4 regions of the Martelella mangrovi genome follow, and region 1 is predicted to be linked to each of the others. Evidence: predicted binding sites of a transcription regulator. Region 1 holds the regulator's gene; each other region holds the start of a gene.
The links. Region 1 encodes PhoB, which activates phosphate uptake and scavenging genes when phosphate is short. Its sites were predicted from a motif close to TGTCATNNANCTGTCAT; they were not measured.

Region 1 (4,213 bases):
GGTCAGGCGGTGTCCGTCTATTACGGGCAGAAGCGCGCGCTGTTCGATGTCAGCCTCAACATTCGCGAGAACGCCGTCACGGCGCTGATCGGCCCGTCGGGCTGCGGCAAGTCGACCTTTCTGCGCACGCTCAACCGGATGAACGACACGATCGACAATTGCCGGGTGACCGGCACGGTCACGCTCGACGGCGAGGATGTTTACACCTCCGGGATCGATGTGGTGGAACTGCGCGCGCGCGTGGGCATGGTGTTCCAGAATCCCAACCCGTTCCCGAAGTCGATCTACGAGAATGTCGCCTACGGGCCGCGTATCCACGGTCTTGCCCGCCACCGCACGGAATTCGACCAGATCGTCGAGACCAGCCTGATCAAGGCGGGTCTGTTCAATGAGGTCAAGGATCGCCTGCACGAGCCTGGCACCAGTCTTTCCGGCGGTCAGCAGCAGCGGCTTTGCATTGCCCGCGCCATTGCGGTGAGCCCGGAAGTGATCCTGATGGACGAACCCTGTTCGGCGCTCGACCCGATCGCAACGGCCCGCGTCGAGGAGCTGATTTCCGACCTCAGGGAGAACTACACCATCGTGATGGTGACGCACTCCATGCAGCAGGCCGCGCGGGTTTCCGAACGCACGGCGATGTTCCACCTCGGCCATATGGTCGAGGAGAACGATACCGATACGATTTTCACCAATCCCGCGGACCAGCGGACCCAGGATTACATCATGGGACGTTTCGGCTGAGGGGCGGCTGCCGCACGCTCAAGCCAGGAAAGGAAAGAACATGGCCCCCTCGCATATCTCGACGGCATTCGATGACGAGCTGAAATACCTCCAGCGCCGCATTTCCGAAATGGGCGGCCTGGCCGAAGAAATGGTCAGCGAATCGGTCTCCGCCCTCGTCAACACCGATACCGAGCTTGCCGAAAAGGTGATCGCCGACGATCTGGCGCTTGACGAAGCGGAGCGCGAGATCGGCGAGAAGGCAATCGTCACAATTGCCCGGCGCCAGCCGGTGGCTGCGGACCTGCGCGAAATCATGGGCGCCATCCGCATCGCCGCCGACCTCGAACGCGTCGGCGATATGGCCAAGAACACCGCCAAACGGGTGATCTCGGTGCAGGGCACCGGCGTGCCACGCAAGCTGGCCCACGGCATCGAGCATCTGTGCGAACTGGCGCTCCTGCAATTGAAGGAAGTGCTCGATGCCTACACCACGCGCCAGGCCGACAAGGCGAGTTCGATCCGCGAGCGTGATGACGAGATCGACGCGATCTATACCTCGTTGTTCCGCGAGCTTTTGACCTACATGATGGAAGATCCGCGCAATATCACCACCTGCACGCATCTTCTGTTCTGCGCCAAGAACATCGAGCGCATCGGCGATCATGCCACCAACATCGCCGAGATGATTTACTACATCGCGACAGGCGCCCAGCCGCAGGGAGAACGTCCGAAGGACGACAATTCCCCTGCCGTCGGTTCCGATGATGTCTGAAGCCATTTGAGACGAGGGAGATATCAGCCCAATGGTGCCGAAGATAGCAGTTGTTGAAGACGAGGAAGCGCTCAGCGTTCTGCTGCGCTACAATCTCGAGGCCGAAGGCTATGAGGTCGAGACCATCATGCGCGGCGATGAGGCCGAAATCCGGCTGCAGGAGCGGGTCCCCGACCTTCTTCTGCTCGACTGGATGCTGCCGGGGGTGTCGGGCATCGAGCTTTGTCGCCGCCTTCGAATGCGGCCGGAAACCGAACGCCTGCCGATCATCATGCTGACGGCGCGCGGTGAGGAGAGCGAACGGGTGCGCGGGCTTGCGATCGGCGCCGACGACTATGTCGTCAAACCGTTTTCCACGCCGGAACTGATGGCGCGTGTGAAAGCGATCCTGCGCCGCGCCCGTCCGGAAGTGCTCTCCAGCGTGCTGAAATGCGGCGATATCGAGCTTGATCGCGAAACCCACCGGGTTCACCGCAAGGCGCGTGAAGTGCGGCTTGGCCCGACGGAATTCCGGCTTCTGGAATTCCTGATGACGTCTCCGGGGCGGGTGTTTTCCCGCGCGCAGCTTCTCGACGGTGTCTGGGGGCATGATATCTATGTGGATGAGCGCACCGTCGACGTGCATGTCGGCCGGCTGAGGAAGGCGCTCAATTTCTCGCAGATGCCGGATGTGATCCGCACCGTGCGCGGAGCCGGATATTCGATGGAAGTCTAGAGCAGCGGCAAAAAGTTTTTTAAACGATTTAATATCCGTCATTGCGGCCATCCGGCGTTCCGCTATGGTGGCGGGTATGCCATTCGGCATGATGAAATATACCGGCTCCGATTGATTTTTCGGCCCCGACAGTTCAACTCAGGGCCGGAACGGAAACGGCCGCCCCGGCGGCGGCGTGCGCCGACAGATTGTGTCTTGCAAGAGAGTGTCACTCCCGCACCCTGCAAGGTCGTGACGGCGCAAAGACAAAGAGGATTGTTGAGATGAGCAGAGCAAGTTTTGCCGACCCCGCAGTGATGGGCGAACTGATGGCCCGCATGCTGTGGGAAATCGGCGCCGTCCATTTTTCCCCGGATGAGCCCTACAAGCTTGCTTCCGGTCTGGTCAGTCCGGTCTATATCGACTGCCGGCAGCTGATTTCCTATCCGCGCATCCGCTCCACGCTGATGGATTTTGCCGCGGCCAAGGTGCTGCGTGATGCCGGTTTCGAGAAATTCGACTGCGTCGCCGGCGGTGAAACGGCGGGCATTCCCTTTGCCGCATTCCTCGCCGATCGCCTGGAACTGCCGATGATCTATGTGCGCAAGAAGCCGAAGGGCTATGGCAAGAACGCCCAGATCGAAGGGCATCTGGAAGCCGGGGCGCGGGTTCTGGTGATCGAGGACCTGACCACGGCAGGCGGCTCCATGTTCAACTTCATCAATGCCATCCGCGCTGCCGGCGGACTGGTGGAACACGGCATGGCTCTGTTCTATTATGATATTTTCGAACAGGCCGAGAAACGTTTCCGGGAAGGGTGCGTTGAGCTTCATTACCTGGCGACATGGCAGAACGTTCTTGCGGTCGCACGCGAGGAAGAGCTGGCCGACAAGGCAACGCTTGATGCCGTCGGCGCGTTTCTCGATCATCCGATGGAATGGTCGCGGGCCCGCGGCGGCCTTGAGGAACTGATCGTCTAGGCCGGGACGACAGGCGCGGGAACAAAAACGGGAGAAGAGAATGATTTTATGCTGTGGTGAAGCCCTGATCGATATGCTGCCGCGTCAGACCGACAAGGGTGAACCGGCATTTGCGCCCTATGCCGGCGGTGCCGTGTGCAACACGGCGGTCGCGCTTTCCAGGCTTGGCCGACCGACCGGGTTCTTCTCCGGCATATCGTCCGACCTGATGGGCGATATCATTCGCGAGAAACTCGACGCGTCGAAGGTCGATCATTCCTATGTTGCCGTTTCCGACCGGCCGACGACGCTCGCCTTTGTCAAGCTGGTCAACGGCTCGGCAAGCTATGCCTTTTACGATGAGAATACGGCCGGCCGGATGATTACCGAGGATGACCTGCCCGCAATCGGCGAAGACTGCGCGGCCATGCATTTCGGCGCGATCAGCCTGATCCCCGAACCCTGCGGTTCCACCTATGAAGCGCTTTTGATGCGCGAGGCCGAAGCCCGCGTGATCTCGCTCGACCCGAATATCCGTCCGACATTTATTACCGATCCCGCGGGTCACCGTGCCCGGATCGAGCGCATGGCGGCCAAATCGGACATCGTGAAATTCTCCGACGAGGATCTGGACTGGTTCGGTCTCGCAGGTTCGCTCGATGACAAGGCCCGCCACTGGATTACGGCCGGCGCAAGCCTTGTCGTCATCACCTGCGGCGCGGACGGGGCGATCGGCTATACCGCCGAACACAAGGTCGAGGTGCCAAGTGAAAAGGTCGAAGTGGTCGACACCGTCGGTGCCGGCGATACGTTCGACGCCGGTATCCTGGCATCGCTCGATATCGCCGGGTTGCTGACCAAGGAGAAGGTCAAAACGCTGTCGCCGGAGGCAATCGCGGATGCCCTGGCGCTGGGCGCAAAGGCCGCTGCCGTCACCGTCTCCCGCGCCGGCGCCAACCCGCCTTATGCCCACGAAATCGGGCTTTGATCTGCCGCCCGGGGCAATTGCGACCCCGAGCGGGGATAAGGATCAGCCGGGTTCGTCCGGCTGATACTCCAGAATGT
Region 2 (4,213 bases), on a different contig from region 1:
AGATCGAGATATTCCCGCATCGGCACCTGCACGTTTTCCAGCACGGTCAGGCCGGAAAACAGCGCGCCCTGCTGAAACAGCACGCCGACGCGCATATCGACAGAAAGCCTGTCGGCATAGCTGAGATTGTCGAAATCCCTGCCGAAGATCGAAATTGTGCCGGCCTGACGCGCATTCAACCTCAAGACCGTGCGCATCAGCACCGACTTGCCGGTTCCCGACCCGCCGACGAAACCGAGGATTTCACCGCGATACACATCCAGATCGAGATTTTCGAGCACGGTCGGACCGCCGAATCCCACGGTCAGGCCCCGCACGCTCAAGATGCTGCGCCTGCCCTCTTCCGTCCTGTCTTCGGTTTCTGGGTTCACCGCCAGTTCCTCAATAATTGATTGCCGCGTAGAAAATAGCAAAAATTCCGTCAGCGAGAATCACCACGAAAATCGACTTCACCACCGAGGCCGTCACCTTCTGGCCGAGGGATTCGGCACTGCCGCCGACTTTCATGCCCTCAAGCGAGGCAATGATCGCGATGATCAGCGCCATGACCGGCGCTTTCAGCATGCCCGAAATCACATCGGCCATGTCAACGGCCTCATGGAAACGCTGCATGAAGGTCTCAAGCGTGATCCCCGAATAGACATCAAGGATGACCACAGCGCCCAAAAGAGCGGAGAAATTGGCCAGAATGGTCAACAGAGGCAGCGCGATCAGCAGGGCCAGCATGCGCGGAAACACGAGCACTGAAACCGGATCAAAACCCATCACCCGCAGCGCATCGATTTCCTCACGCATACGCATGGCGCCGATTTCGGCGGTGATGGCACTGCCGGAACGGCCAGCAATCATGATCGCGGTCAAAAGCACGCCGATTTCGCGAAGCTGGAGAATGCCGACAAGGTCGACAACGAACAGTTCCGCACCGAAATAGCTGAGCTGAAAGGCCCCCTGCTGGGCAATGATGGCGCCGACCAGAAACGACATCAGCGCGATGATTGGCACCGCACGCACGCCCATATGGTCAAGCTGGGCGGTGATCGCGGCCATGTTGACCCCACCGCCGCGCGAAAGAAGCGCCTTCACGCCGAGAAACAGCGCTCCGAAAAAGCCGACGCCGCGATAGACATCCCGTGCACCGGCCACCGCCGACTTGCCGACAGGATCAAGAACAGCCTCCGTCAGGCTTGGCCGCGGTTGAGACACCTTTTCCGGCTCGGGCAAGGTCTCGGGAATAGCTTCCATCAGATCGGCAACACGGCGCTCCATGCCCGAAAGCGTGGCCTCCATGCCTGCGGCCACACATTCGGCCTGCACTTCGCGGACCATCCAGGCGCCTGCGGTGTCGAAGCCTTCAAGTTGCGACAGGTCGAGCACAGCCGTGCCGCCCGCGCCCTGCAGGCTGTCACGCAGCCGGTCTATCTCTCCGCTGAGAAGGCGCGCATTGCGGACCGTCCAATAGCCCCGAAGACACAGGGTGCTGGCCGTTCCGCCGTCGCCGGTTTCCACCGTCAGGGAGGCTTTGCTTTCGTCCGCGTTCTGCAAATGCAATTATCCAGTTTCCAGCGCACCGTCGCGCCCTGCGGGCTCCGGCGCGAAAACAGCGGGAAACACCCCCTCCACCTCTTCAGCGTTCCGCCGGAACACTTTCCGGCCAACCGGTCGCTGGACAAAGTGATGACGATCCGCCGTGATCATGACCTTTGTTAGGCTTTTCATGATGACGAGGAGATTGCAAGTCTTTTGAAGGCTCTAGGAACACGAGAACCTATTGAACCGCACTTCTGCAAGGCCAAGGGCAGGTTCCCTCAGGCCGCCCTGCCCTTGGCCTTGGCGGCCAGAATCAGCGGCGAGAAATCCTCGCTTTCGGTCTCCGCGGCCTCATCTTCATGCACGCCTTCGATCTTCTGCCAGTGGATCAGCTCGAACGTGCCGTCGAAATGTTCGGCAATGGCGGTGCAGCTTTCGACCCAGTCGCCGGTATTGATGTAGCGGATACCGTCCATGTCTTCCATCACCGCGTGATGGATATGGCCACAGATAACGCCGTCGACCTCGTTCCGGCGCGCTTCCTCGACAACGATACGCTGAAATTCGCCGATGAAATTGACCGCGTGCTTGACCTGCAGCTTGGCCCAGGCGGAAAACGACCAGTAGGGCATGCCGAGCTTGCGGCGCACGGCCGCCAGCACCCGGTTGATGGCAATCGCCGCATCATAGGCCCAGTCGCCGAGATAGGCGACAATGCGGGCATGACGGACGACGACATCGAATTCATCGCCATGAATGATCAGATATTTGCGGCCGTCGGCGGCTTCGAAAATCATCCGTTCGGCCACTTCGACACCGCCGAAATGGGTGCCGGGAAAATCCCGCAGAAACTCGTCGTGATTGCCCGGAATATAGACGATGCGCGTGCCCTTGCGCGCCTTGCGCAGCAGTTTTTGCACCACATCATTGAAGGGCTGCGGCCAGTACCAACTGCGTTTCAGCCGCCAGCCATCAATGATGTCGCCGACAAGCACGATGGTCTCGGCCTCGTGATGACGCATGAAATCGAGAAGGAAATCGGCCTTGGCGGCCTTCGACCCGAGATGTAGGTCGGAAATGAAAAGCGTTCTGAACTGTCTGGGTTCCATCGCCTCAACCCGCCATATCCCCCGGCGGTCCCTGTGCATCCATGGATGGCACCCTTAAAACACGAGTCGTATTTCAGCTTGATGACAGGCCGCCCGATGCAAACTGTTCAGACGGGGAAATAGCGCACATAGGCGAAGGCCGCGCCATCCGGCGACCAGTTGGGCGAATTCATCGTGCCCTGCCCGCCGAAAAGGTCGAACAGCGTGGTCAGATTGCCGCCGTCCGGGTCCATCACGCGCACCCTCACATCCTTGTCGCCCGGGTGATCGAACACCTCCGGGGCATAGGAAATCAGAATCACGCGGTCGTTCTTCGGGCAAGGATGGGCAAACCAGTTGCCGGCATTGTCGAAAGTCACCTGCTGCAGCCCGGTGCCATCGGGATGAATGCGCCAGATCTGCATCAGACCGGTGCGCGAGGAATTGAAATAGATCCACGCGCCATCGAAGCTGTAGTCCGGGCCGTCATTGCGGCCCTCTCCATGGGTCAGCCGGGTCTCATCGCCACCGTCGGCCGCAATCGTGTAGATATCGAAGACATCGTCACGAATACCGCAATAGGCAAAACGCGCGCCATCGGGCGACCAGCCGTGCCAGTAGGACGGCAGGTTTTCGGTCACCAGTTTCGGCGTGCCGCCTTCCGCCGACAGCGTGTAGATCGCCGATTTGCCAAATTCGCATTTGTCGGAGACGGCAATCGTCTTTCCGTCCGGCGATATGCCGTGATCATTGTTGCACTGCACGGCAAAGCCGGTGTCGATCTGCTGCAGCCGCGGCGCGCCCTCCAGCGGCAGCCGGTACATCAGACCGTCGCTGTTGACCATCAGATAACGCCCGTCCGGCGACCAGTTGGGCGCTTCGATCAGCGCGTCCGACTGAAACACCACACGCTGTTCGCCCGTGGCGAAATCGTAGATTTCGACTGAACTGCGCATAAGCCCCTCCCCGGCGTAATCGGCTCTATCGGTCCCTGAACCGGTTGGTGATCGGATAACGCCGGTCGCGACCGAAATTCTTTCGGGTGATCTTCACGCCGGGCGCTGACTGGCGGCGCTTGTATTCGGCAATGTAGAGCAGATGCTCGATCCGGTGCACGGTTTCGGCATCATGCCCGCGCGCGACAATGGCCTCCACCGACATTTCGCGCTCCACGAGGCATTCCAGAATATCGTCCAGCACCGGATAGGGCGGCAGCGAATCCTGATCGGTCTGGTCGGGGCGCAGTTCGGCTGACGGCGTCTTGTCGATGATGTTTTGCGGAATGGCGTTTTTCTCCGGTCCGTGCATGCCCTCCGGCCGCTCGGTGTTGCGCCAGGCAGCCACCGCATAGACCTGCATCTTGTAGAGGTCCTTGATCGGGTTGAAGCCGCCGTTCATGTCGCCGTAAAGCGTGGCATAGCCGACCGACATCTCCGACTTGTTGCCGGTGGTCACCACCATGGCGCCGAACTTGTTCGAAATCGCCATCAAAATCGTGCCGCGCGTGCGGCTTTGCAGGTTTTCCTCGGTAATGCCTTCTTCGGTGCCCTCGAACAGGCTTTCAAGCGCCGCCTGAAAGCCGCTGACGGGCTCCTCGA
Region 3 (4,213 bases), on a different contig from region 1:
AGAGCACAAAAAACTGCGCCTCGGCCTTCAGCGGCGGTGCCATGAAACCGCGAATGGAAATCTTTTCGCCGGTGAGGTTCTTGACCTTGTCGGAAAATTCCAGACCCAGCGGGCTGAATGCGCCGTAAAGATCGTCGAAGGCCAGTTCGGCAGTGGCGGCATGGGCGGAGCGAAAGGCCAGGCCTGCGCCAAGCGTCAGGGCGGTGGCCAGCAGGCTGCGGCGGGAAAGGGTAGAGCGAGAAGTGTCGGTCACGGTGTGGTCCTCCATGCAGTTGCAGGAGAGGACCGGGCGAAAGCCGCCCGGTCCCGTTTCTTAAAAAACGCGTTTACTGTTTCTGGCTGGTGCCGAGGGCAAAGGCGTCGGCGAGAACTTCGTAGACGTCCGACTGTTCCATATAGCCCTTGAACTCTTCCGAACCGGGGCCGGTGGCCTGAAGCACGACGTCATCGACGGCGTGAACGCCGGTGGAGGCATTGTGCGGCAGGTTGCCGGTGCGCAGAACCGCGCCGGGCACGTCCTTGTACTGTTCGTTGGCGACGTAGTTGCCGTTTTCGTCCTTCACGGCCGGCTCGAACGGACCGTCCATTTTCGGGCGGAAGGTCTCGTAATAGTCCGGGAAGTTGTTGGAGAAGATGGCCAGACGGCGGGAAACGTCGATCTTGTCGGGGTAGCCGTCGCCGTTTTCGTCGGTGTAGTTCGGGAAGCCGGCATCGTCATAGGTCATCACCTTGTCGCGCATATCGTCGGCCTCAACCTCGTCATCGATCGTGCCGATCAGCGAAACGCCGTGCGTATGGTCGCCGGTCACGACGATCATGGTGTCGGGATGCGTTTTGGCAAAATCCATGGCCTGACCGATGGCCTGGTCGAACTCGATGGTGTCGACAACGGCGCGGTCCCAGTCGAGCGGATGGCTCATCTTGTCGATCGAAGCGCCCTCGACCATCAGGAAGAAGCCGTCCTTGTTTTTTGAAAGACGATCCAGCGCCACCTTGGTCATTTCCGGCAGGCCGGGCTGGTCGGAGAACTTGTCGACGCTGCCCTTTTTCAGGAAGGAGCGATCAAGCTTGGTGTCCATGTTGCCGGTGTGGAACAGGCCGAGAATCTTGTCCGGGTTCTGGCTGGCGACGTCTTCCAGCGAGGTGGCGTCGGTGGCAACCGTGTAACCGGCATCCTCGAACATGGCGATATAGTCGTTATCGTCCTTGCGCTTGGAGCCGGGAATGTCGGACTTCAGGAAATAGGCGGAGCCGCCGCCGAGGATGACTTCCGGCTGGATGCCGTAGAACATGCCGACGATATCGGTCTTGTCTGCGCGCCTGCGGGTGTGGGCAACGGTGGCCGCCGGCGTCGCATCTTCGATTTCAGCGGTGGAAACGACGCCGATCGCCTTGCCGGTCTGGCGGCGCAGCGCTTCGGCAATGGTCTCGACTTTGGGGTCGTCCTGGCTGTCCGGCGTACGGTCGGCATAAACGCCAAGCGCATTCACGCGGGTCTTGTGGCCGGTCATGTAGGCCGACATGGTGTTGGCGGAATCGGTGGCGATGGCGTGGGTCGACGACGTGCCGATGAAGGCCATGCGGTCGAGATCGTCCATGCTCAGGCGGCCGTCGGCCTTGCCCTCGGTCATGCCCTTGGACATGATGCGGGCGGCCGTGCGGTGGGCAACGGAAAGGCCGTCGCCAAGGAAAAAGACGATATTCTTGGCCTTCGCAACGGAGGGCGTGTCGTAGACGGTCCAGGTAACCGACTTCTCTTCGTCGCCGGCCTTGACGGCCACGGTGTAATCGCCGGGGTTGGCGAGCGAAAGATCGCGCAGGATCAGCGCCGAGCCGAGGCTGGCGTCGTCTTCGCCTTTTTCATCGGCGACGAATTCGGCATCAGCGCCGAAGACATCGGCATAGGCCTTGCCATTGACCGTGACGTCGACCTGCCCGGGTTCATAGACCTGATCCAGTTCGACCTTGAAGTCGAACGGCGAACCGACCAGAACGGTGGCGCGGTCGAGCGGGTAAATGGTGGCGGCATTGGCTGCGCCGGCGAGGAAGGTTGCGGCTGCGAGTAATGCAAGACGTGCGCGCATGAAAACCTCTCATGTCAGGGTTTGCGGAAATAGCTGCGCTCTTGCGATAGTCCTGCCGCATTACACTGAGATGACGTTTTCGCTGCGTTTTGATGACGGTGCACGCGCTCACCATTCAGCGCGTATGTGCTAGCGGCGCTGGCGCCTGCCGCGCGGTTTCAGGTAGCGTCTGCGCTTGCGCTTCAGCGAGAAATGAAGGACGCGGGTGATGTACCAGCCGATTGCCAGCGTGACCACGCCGGCTGCCAGAAAGCCGCTGGCATTGCCGACGATCTGTGCCACGGCGAAGATGTTGTGGGAAAAGATGAAACCGAGCAGCGTATAGATCATCACATAGAGCATCTGGCCGGGAATGGCGGCAGTGATGAACATCTTCCAGCGCATGCCGGCGGCCCCGGCAACCGGGTTCATGTAAGGACCGATCATCGCCAGAAGCCAGCGCGTGAAGAAGATCGCCATGATGCCCCGGCGTTCAAGATAGTCGCTGGCCCTGTCGACAAGGCGCTGCCGCTTCGGCCCGCCGGCGGCAAAGCGTTCGACATAACCTGTTCCGCCGATCCTTCCGGCCCAGTAGCCGACCTGGTCGCCGCAGCAGGCGGCCAGCAGGCAGGACAGGTAGATCGCCCAGAAAGACAAATCGCCCGTGGCAACGAGCGATCCGCCGAACAGCATGATCACGGCGGTTGGCAAGGGAATGCCGCAGCAGGCCAGAAATACGGAGAATGCGATTGCCGGAATACCATAGACCGGCAGGAGCGCCAGAAGCTGCTCACTCATCGGCGTCGGCCTTTTCTTCCTCGTATTCATCGAGGGCTTCGGCGATTTCGTCTTCCAGCTCGTCGAGCGACATCCCCTTCATGCGGGCGATCTGGCGCAGCATCATGCGCCGGCTTCGGCTGTCGGGTGCAAGGTCCAGTTCTTCGGCAAGTTCCGATGCGGGAATGTCGTGAACGACGGCGACATGGCCAAGCGTCATCCACCCCTTCAGTTCGAGATTCCGGTTTTCCGGATTGTGCCAGTAGAACACCGAGAAGATGAACTGCAGGGCAAAGACAAGCGTGATGAAGGCCGTCGCCAGGAAGGCGATGCAAAGACCCCTGTGCCGCCCCCACAGCGCACGGAGAGGAAATGTTATCCTGCTTTTCATCGCTTTAGCCTTTCGCGCGTGCGATTTTCCCGTTCCCCGATAACCGCTGTGGCCTGCCGGCACAACACCTTCGCCGGCGGGTTGATCGCTCCCGGTCGGTCTTTTCGGCTATCGTCTTTTGCTCTGATCCGCTATGACCCGACAGGATTGCAGGAACAAAGCCCATGGAGAAGAACGGATGAACGATACGATCCGCGTCCACAAAAACGACATCTCGGCCGAGGATGCCGCGCGCTATACCGGTGCGATTGCCATCGACACCGAAACGCTTGGCCTGATACCGCGCCGCGACCGGTTGTGCGTGGTGCAGATATCGCCGGGCGACGGAACCGCCGACGTCATCCAGATCGCCGCCGGCCAGAAGGACGCGCCGAACCTTGTCTCCATGCTGGCAGACCCGGCGCGCCAGAAGATTTTCCACTTCGGTCGCTTCGATATCGCGGTTCTTTATTATACCTTCGGTGTGACAACCGAAAACGTGTTCTGCACCAAGATCGCCTCGCGCCTGACCCGCACCTACACCGATCGTCACGGGTTGAAGGACAATCTGCGCGAAATGCTGGAAGTCGATGTTTCCAAGGCGCAGCAGTCGTCCGACTGGGCGGCGGAAACCCTTTCCGATGCACAGCTTGCCTATGCGGCTTCCGACGTTCTCTATCTCCATCGCCTGCGCGACAAGCTGATGGAACGGCTGATGCGCGAGGACCGCATGGCGCTTGCCGGCGCCTGCTTCGATTTCCTGCCGACGCGGGCCAAGCTCGACCTTCTCGGCTGGGAGGAAACCGACATTTTCGCCCATAGCTGAAGGGGATAGGCGGTGTTGCATATCCGCAACAAATTCTCCGTCAGCCCTCTTTAAAGCCTCCATGCCTGCACCCATATCTGACCTTGAGCGGCGGCAACGCCGCGCAATCAGGACCCGCCTCAAAGAGGGGGTTTATTCAGGTCATCGTTCTGTCGCTTCAAAAGGTCGGAACGAGGA
Region 4 (4,213 bases), on a different contig from region 1:
GCAGTGGATGCGCGATGCGCTGGAAAACGCGTCCGGCCGCGCGGCGGGAGCACCGAAAGTGCTCAATCTTTTCGGTTATACCGGCGTTGCCTCGCTGGTTGCCGCAGCTGCGGGCGCAGAGGTGACCCATGTGGATGCCTCGAAGAAGGCCATCGGCTGGGCGCGCGAGAACCAGGCGCTGTCCGGCCTCGATGACCGGCCGATCCGCTGGATATGCGATGACGCGATGAAGTTCATCGAGCGCGAACAGCGGCGCGGCAACCAGTACGACATCATTCTCACCGACCCGCCGAAATTCGGACGCGGGCCCAATGGCGAGGTCTGGCAGCTGTTCGAACATCTGCCGAAAATGCTGGACCTTTGCCGGGCAATCCTTAAACCGGATGCGCTCGGCTTCGTGCTGACGGCCTATTCGATCCGCGCCAGCTTCTATTCCGTTCATGAACTGATGATGGAGACGATGCGCGGCTTTGGCGGCGTGGTCGAATCGGGTGAGCTGGTTATTCGCGAGGGCGGACTTTCGGGCAATGAACCCGGTCGTGCCCTTTCAACATCCCTTTATGCGCGGTGGTTGCCTCAATGAGCTTCGAAAAAGATGACAGACGCGCGCCGCGCGTGGGAACGGTGAAAGAGGTCACATCCCTTTCCAACCCGATCATCAAGGATATCCGCGCGCTTTCGCAAAAAAAGCACCGGGAGGAAACCGGCACCTTCATGGCCGAGGGCCTCAAGCTGGTGATCGATGCGCTGGAGCTGAACTGGTCGATCCGCACGCTGATTTATGCCAAGGCCGCAAAGGGCAAGGCGCCGGTGGAAAAGGTTGCCGCCAAGACCGTCGCCTCCGGCGGCCTGGTGCTGGAGGTCTCCGAAAAGGTGCTTTCGGCGATCACCCGGCGCGACAATCCGCAGATGGTCGTCGGCGTGTTCGAAAGCCACTACCGGCCGCTTGGCGATATCCGCCCGAAAGAAAACGAAACCTATGTTGCGCTCGACCGGGTTCGTGATCCGGGCAATCTCGGCACCATCATCCGCACCGCCGATGCCGCCGGTGCCGCAGGCGTGATCCTGGTTGGCGAGACCACCGATCCGTTTTCGATCGAGACCGTGCGGGCGACCATGGGCTCGGTGTTCGCACTGCCGGTTTCCCGCGCCGAACCGCGCGCATTCCTGGACTGGGCGAAAAACAGCGGCGCCGAGATTGTTGCCACCCATCTGGCCGGCTCGGTCGATTACCGCACCATCGACTACAGCAAAAAGCCGGTGGTGCTTTTGATGGGCAACGAGCAGCAGGGCCTGCCGGCCGAACTGGCTGACGGCGCCGGACGCCTTGCCCGTATTCCCCAGCAGGGCAGGGCTGATTCGCTTAATCTTGCCGTTGCAACCGGGGTGATGCTCTACGAGGCGCGCCGCCATCTCCTCTCGCTCGATCCGCCGGAGGCCGGCCAATGACCGCGCCGCTTTCGCGTCCCGTTCCCGCCGCAGCCTTTGTGGTCATTGCGCTGCTGGTCGATGCGGTGATCAAATATGCGGTCGAGGTCTATCTGCCGTTTCACCGGATGATCCCGGTCCTGCCGTTCCTGGGGCTTTTCAAGACCTATAATCCCGGCATCGCCTTCTCGCTTCTGTCGGATACCAATGGCTGGGCGCTGGTCGGGCTGCGGCTGGTGATCGTCGCGGTCGTGATCTATCTCTGGCGTAAGACCGCGCCGGGGCAGACATGGGCGCTTTTGGGCTTTGCGCTGGTGGTTGCCGGCGCGCTCGGCAATATTCTCGACCATTTCATTTACGGTCATGTGGTCGATTATATCCGCTTTCATGTCGGCGGCTGGACCTTCCCGATCTTCAACCTTGCCGACAGCTACATCACCGTCGGCGCGGTGCTGATCTTTGCCCAGGAATTCCTGTTCAAGGGAGCGGGGCGCGGCGAGGGTTGATGTGTTCGCCTTCGTTCGAAGTGCTCCGGAAAATACTTTTTCTTCAACAGATTGCCGGACATCGTTTGTGTCTTGCGGGATCGTTTTCGTGTTGACGGGGCGACAAAAGATTCTGGACCTCGCCCTTGCCATGTACTAGTCTTTTGGCCACAGGGAGATGCCAGAACGGTATATGCAAGGAGGCGCAGTGATGACATTGAACAGCCTCTTTCGGACAATTTGACCTCCATAACGGCGAGATGCGACTGTCACGAACGTGTCGCAGTGAGATGGTTTATGACATCCAAGATGAACGATCCGGAACACGCTATGACCATGGAAGCGCTCGACCTTCTTCAGGCTGCCGAACGCGCCGGCGCCGCGCCGGCGGTCAGCAAGTCGTTGCTGGAGGAAGGTATCCTCGGCCGCATCGGCTCACTGGAAACCCGTATTGCACGCACGCCGGGCGAAATCGAAGCCGCGCAGGCGGTTCGCTACCGCGTGTTTGTCGACGAAATGCAGGCTCGGCTTCCCGCTGACGCGATGCGGGCCAAGCGTGATTTCGACCAGTGGGATAAAATCTGCGACCACCTTCTGGTGCTCGATACCAAGCTGGATGGCGATGTCGAGGATCAGATCGTGGCAACCTATCGGCTGCTGCGTCATGAGGTGGCCATGGAGCATGGCGGGTTTTATTCCGATTCGGAGTATCAGACCGACAAGCTCGTCGCTCGCCATCCCGATGTGCGTTTCATGGAACTCGGCCGTTCCTGCGTGCTGCCGGATTATCGCAGCAAGCGCACCGTTGAACTGCTCTGGCAGGGCAACTGGGCCTATGCGCTGAAGCATAATATCGGTGCGATGTTTGGCTGCGCATCGTTCCACGGCACGGACCCTGCCGAACATGCCATGGCGCTCTCGTTTCTCTATCACAATGCCCGCGCCACCGGCGAATGGGCGGTGAAGGCCCGCGCCGAACTTGCCGTCGACATGAACCTGATGAGCGCGGAAGACGTATCCGGTCGCCGGGCGCTGACGGGCCTGCCGCCGCTGATCAAGGGCTATCTGCGCCTCGGCGCGATGGTCGGTGAGGGTGCGGTGGTCGACCATGCCTTCAACACCACAGATGTTCTCGTGGTGCTGCCGATCGCCTCGATTTCCGACCGTTATATCAATTATTACGGTGCCGACGCCGGGCGTTTCGCAAGCTGAAGCGCCGGCAAACGCTGTTGCAAGGGGCGCTGCCGGGGTGCGGTCGTGAAATTTTGCGCGGCACTGCGGCGCTTCAAACGTTTTGCCCAGCTTTCTCTTGCCGCGCTCTTCCGGCAGCTTCGATTTCGTGACACATGAAAAGACAATCGAGGTGTTGGAAGCATGGCCGCTATGGCGCTTCCGGCGCAGCGAACCCCCATGAACATATGCAAGCAAGTGACCGTGGCAGACAATAACCGCATCAAGACCGAAGAGCTTATTTCCGAGGAAAGCCGAGCATCGGCAACGCCGATGATGGAGCAGTATATCGAGATCAAGGCGGCAAACCCTGATCTCCTGCTGTTTTACCGTATGGGCGATTTCTACGAGCTGTTTTTCGACGATGCCGTGGAGGCGGCCCGTGCGCTTTCGATCACGCTCACCAAGCGCGGCCAGCATCTCGGCCGCGACATTCCGATGTGCGGCGTGCCGGTTCATGCCGCCGATGATTACCTGCAAAAGCTGATCGCGCTCGGTTTTCGCGTTGCCGTCTGCGAGCAGACGGAAGACCCGGCGGAGGCAAAGAAACGCGGTGGGAAATCCGTGGTCCGGCGCGATGTCACCCGTCTTGTGACGGCGGGAACGCTGACGGAGGAAAAACTGCTGGCGCCCGGCGAAAGCAATTTCCTGATGGCGCTGTCGCGGGTCAAGGGCGAGGGCGAGACGGCCTACGGGCTGGCCTGGATCGATATTTCCACCGGTGTCTTCCGGCTGTGCGCGACATCGGAAAACCGGCTCGCCGCCGATATCATGCGGGTCGAGCCGCGCGAACTGATCGTCTCCGATGCGCTTTTTGCCGATGAAAAACTGCGGCCGGTGTTTGATCTTCTCGGCCGTGCAGTCGCCCCGCAGCCGTCGGTTCTGTTTGACAGCGCCACGGCCAAGGACCGGCTGTCGCGGTTTTTCGAAGTGGCAACGCTGGATGGCTTCGGGCGTTTCTCGCGGCCCGAGCTTTCAGCCGCTGCCGCTGCCGTTGCCTATGTCGAGAAAACCCAGATCAACGAACGCCCCGCACTTGGCATTCCCGAGCAGGACGGCGGATCGGGCTC

Region 2: ABID12_RS06430 (UDP-2,3-diacylglucosamine diphosphatase) is a predicted target of PhoB. The motif match lies at 2,707-2,723, and genes of this name have one in related genera.
Region 3: ABID12_RS11345 (alkaline phosphatase) is a predicted target of PhoB. The motif match lies at 2,144-2,160, and genes of this name have one in related genera.
Region 4: olsB (l-ornithine N(alpha)-acyltransferase) is a predicted target of PhoB. The motif match lies at 2,181-2,197, and genes of this name have one in related genera.

The regions. Positions count from the first base shown of each region.
Region 1 is NZ_JBEPLY010000004.1:25,451-29,663, reverse strand. Features, by position in the region: gene pstB (phosphate ABC transporter ATP-binding protein PstB) at 1-741, shown strand, start outside; gene phoU (phosphate signaling complex protein PhoU) at 782-1,495, shown strand; gene phoB (phosphate regulon transcriptional regulator PhoB) at 1,527-2,210, shown strand; gene ABID12_RS07000 (orotate phosphoribosyltransferase) at 2,474-3,169, shown strand; gene ABID12_RS06995 (carbohydrate kinase family protein) at 3,210-4,136, shown strand; gene ABID12_RS06990 (helix-turn-helix domain-containing protein) at 4,179-4,213, opposite strand, start outside.
Region 2 is NZ_JBEPLY010000003.1:372,953-377,165, reverse strand. Features, by position in the region: gene ABID12_RS06440 (ABC transporter ATP-binding protein) at 1-371, opposite strand, end outside; gene ABID12_RS06435 (ABC transporter permease) at 382-1,542, opposite strand; gene ABID12_RS06430 (UDP-2,3-diacylglucosamine diphosphatase) at 1,806-2,636, opposite strand; gene ABID12_RS06425 (TolB family protein) at 2,744-3,571, opposite strand; gene ABID12_RS06420 (NAD+ synthase) at 3,597-4,213, opposite strand, start outside.
Region 3 is NZ_JBEPLY010000006.1:252,339-256,551, forward strand. Features, by position in the region: gene ABID12_RS11340 (hypothetical protein) at 1-253, opposite strand, end outside; gene ABID12_RS11345 (alkaline phosphatase) at 327-2,084, opposite strand; gene ABID12_RS11350 (DedA family protein) at 2,214-2,861, opposite strand; gene ABID12_RS11355 (hypothetical protein) at 2,854-3,231, opposite strand; gene ABID12_RS11360 (ribonuclease D) at 3,410-4,036, shown strand.
Region 4 is NZ_JBEPLY010000003.1:146,235-150,447, forward strand. Features, by position in the region: gene ABID12_RS05325 (class I SAM-dependent methyltransferase) at 1-583, shown strand, start outside; gene ABID12_RS05330 (TrmH family RNA methyltransferase) at 580-1,449, shown strand; gene lspA (signal peptidase II) at 1,446-1,934, shown strand; gene olsB (l-ornithine N(alpha)-acyltransferase) at 2,250-3,125, shown strand; gene mutS (DNA mismatch repair protein MutS) at 3,324-4,213, shown strand, end outside.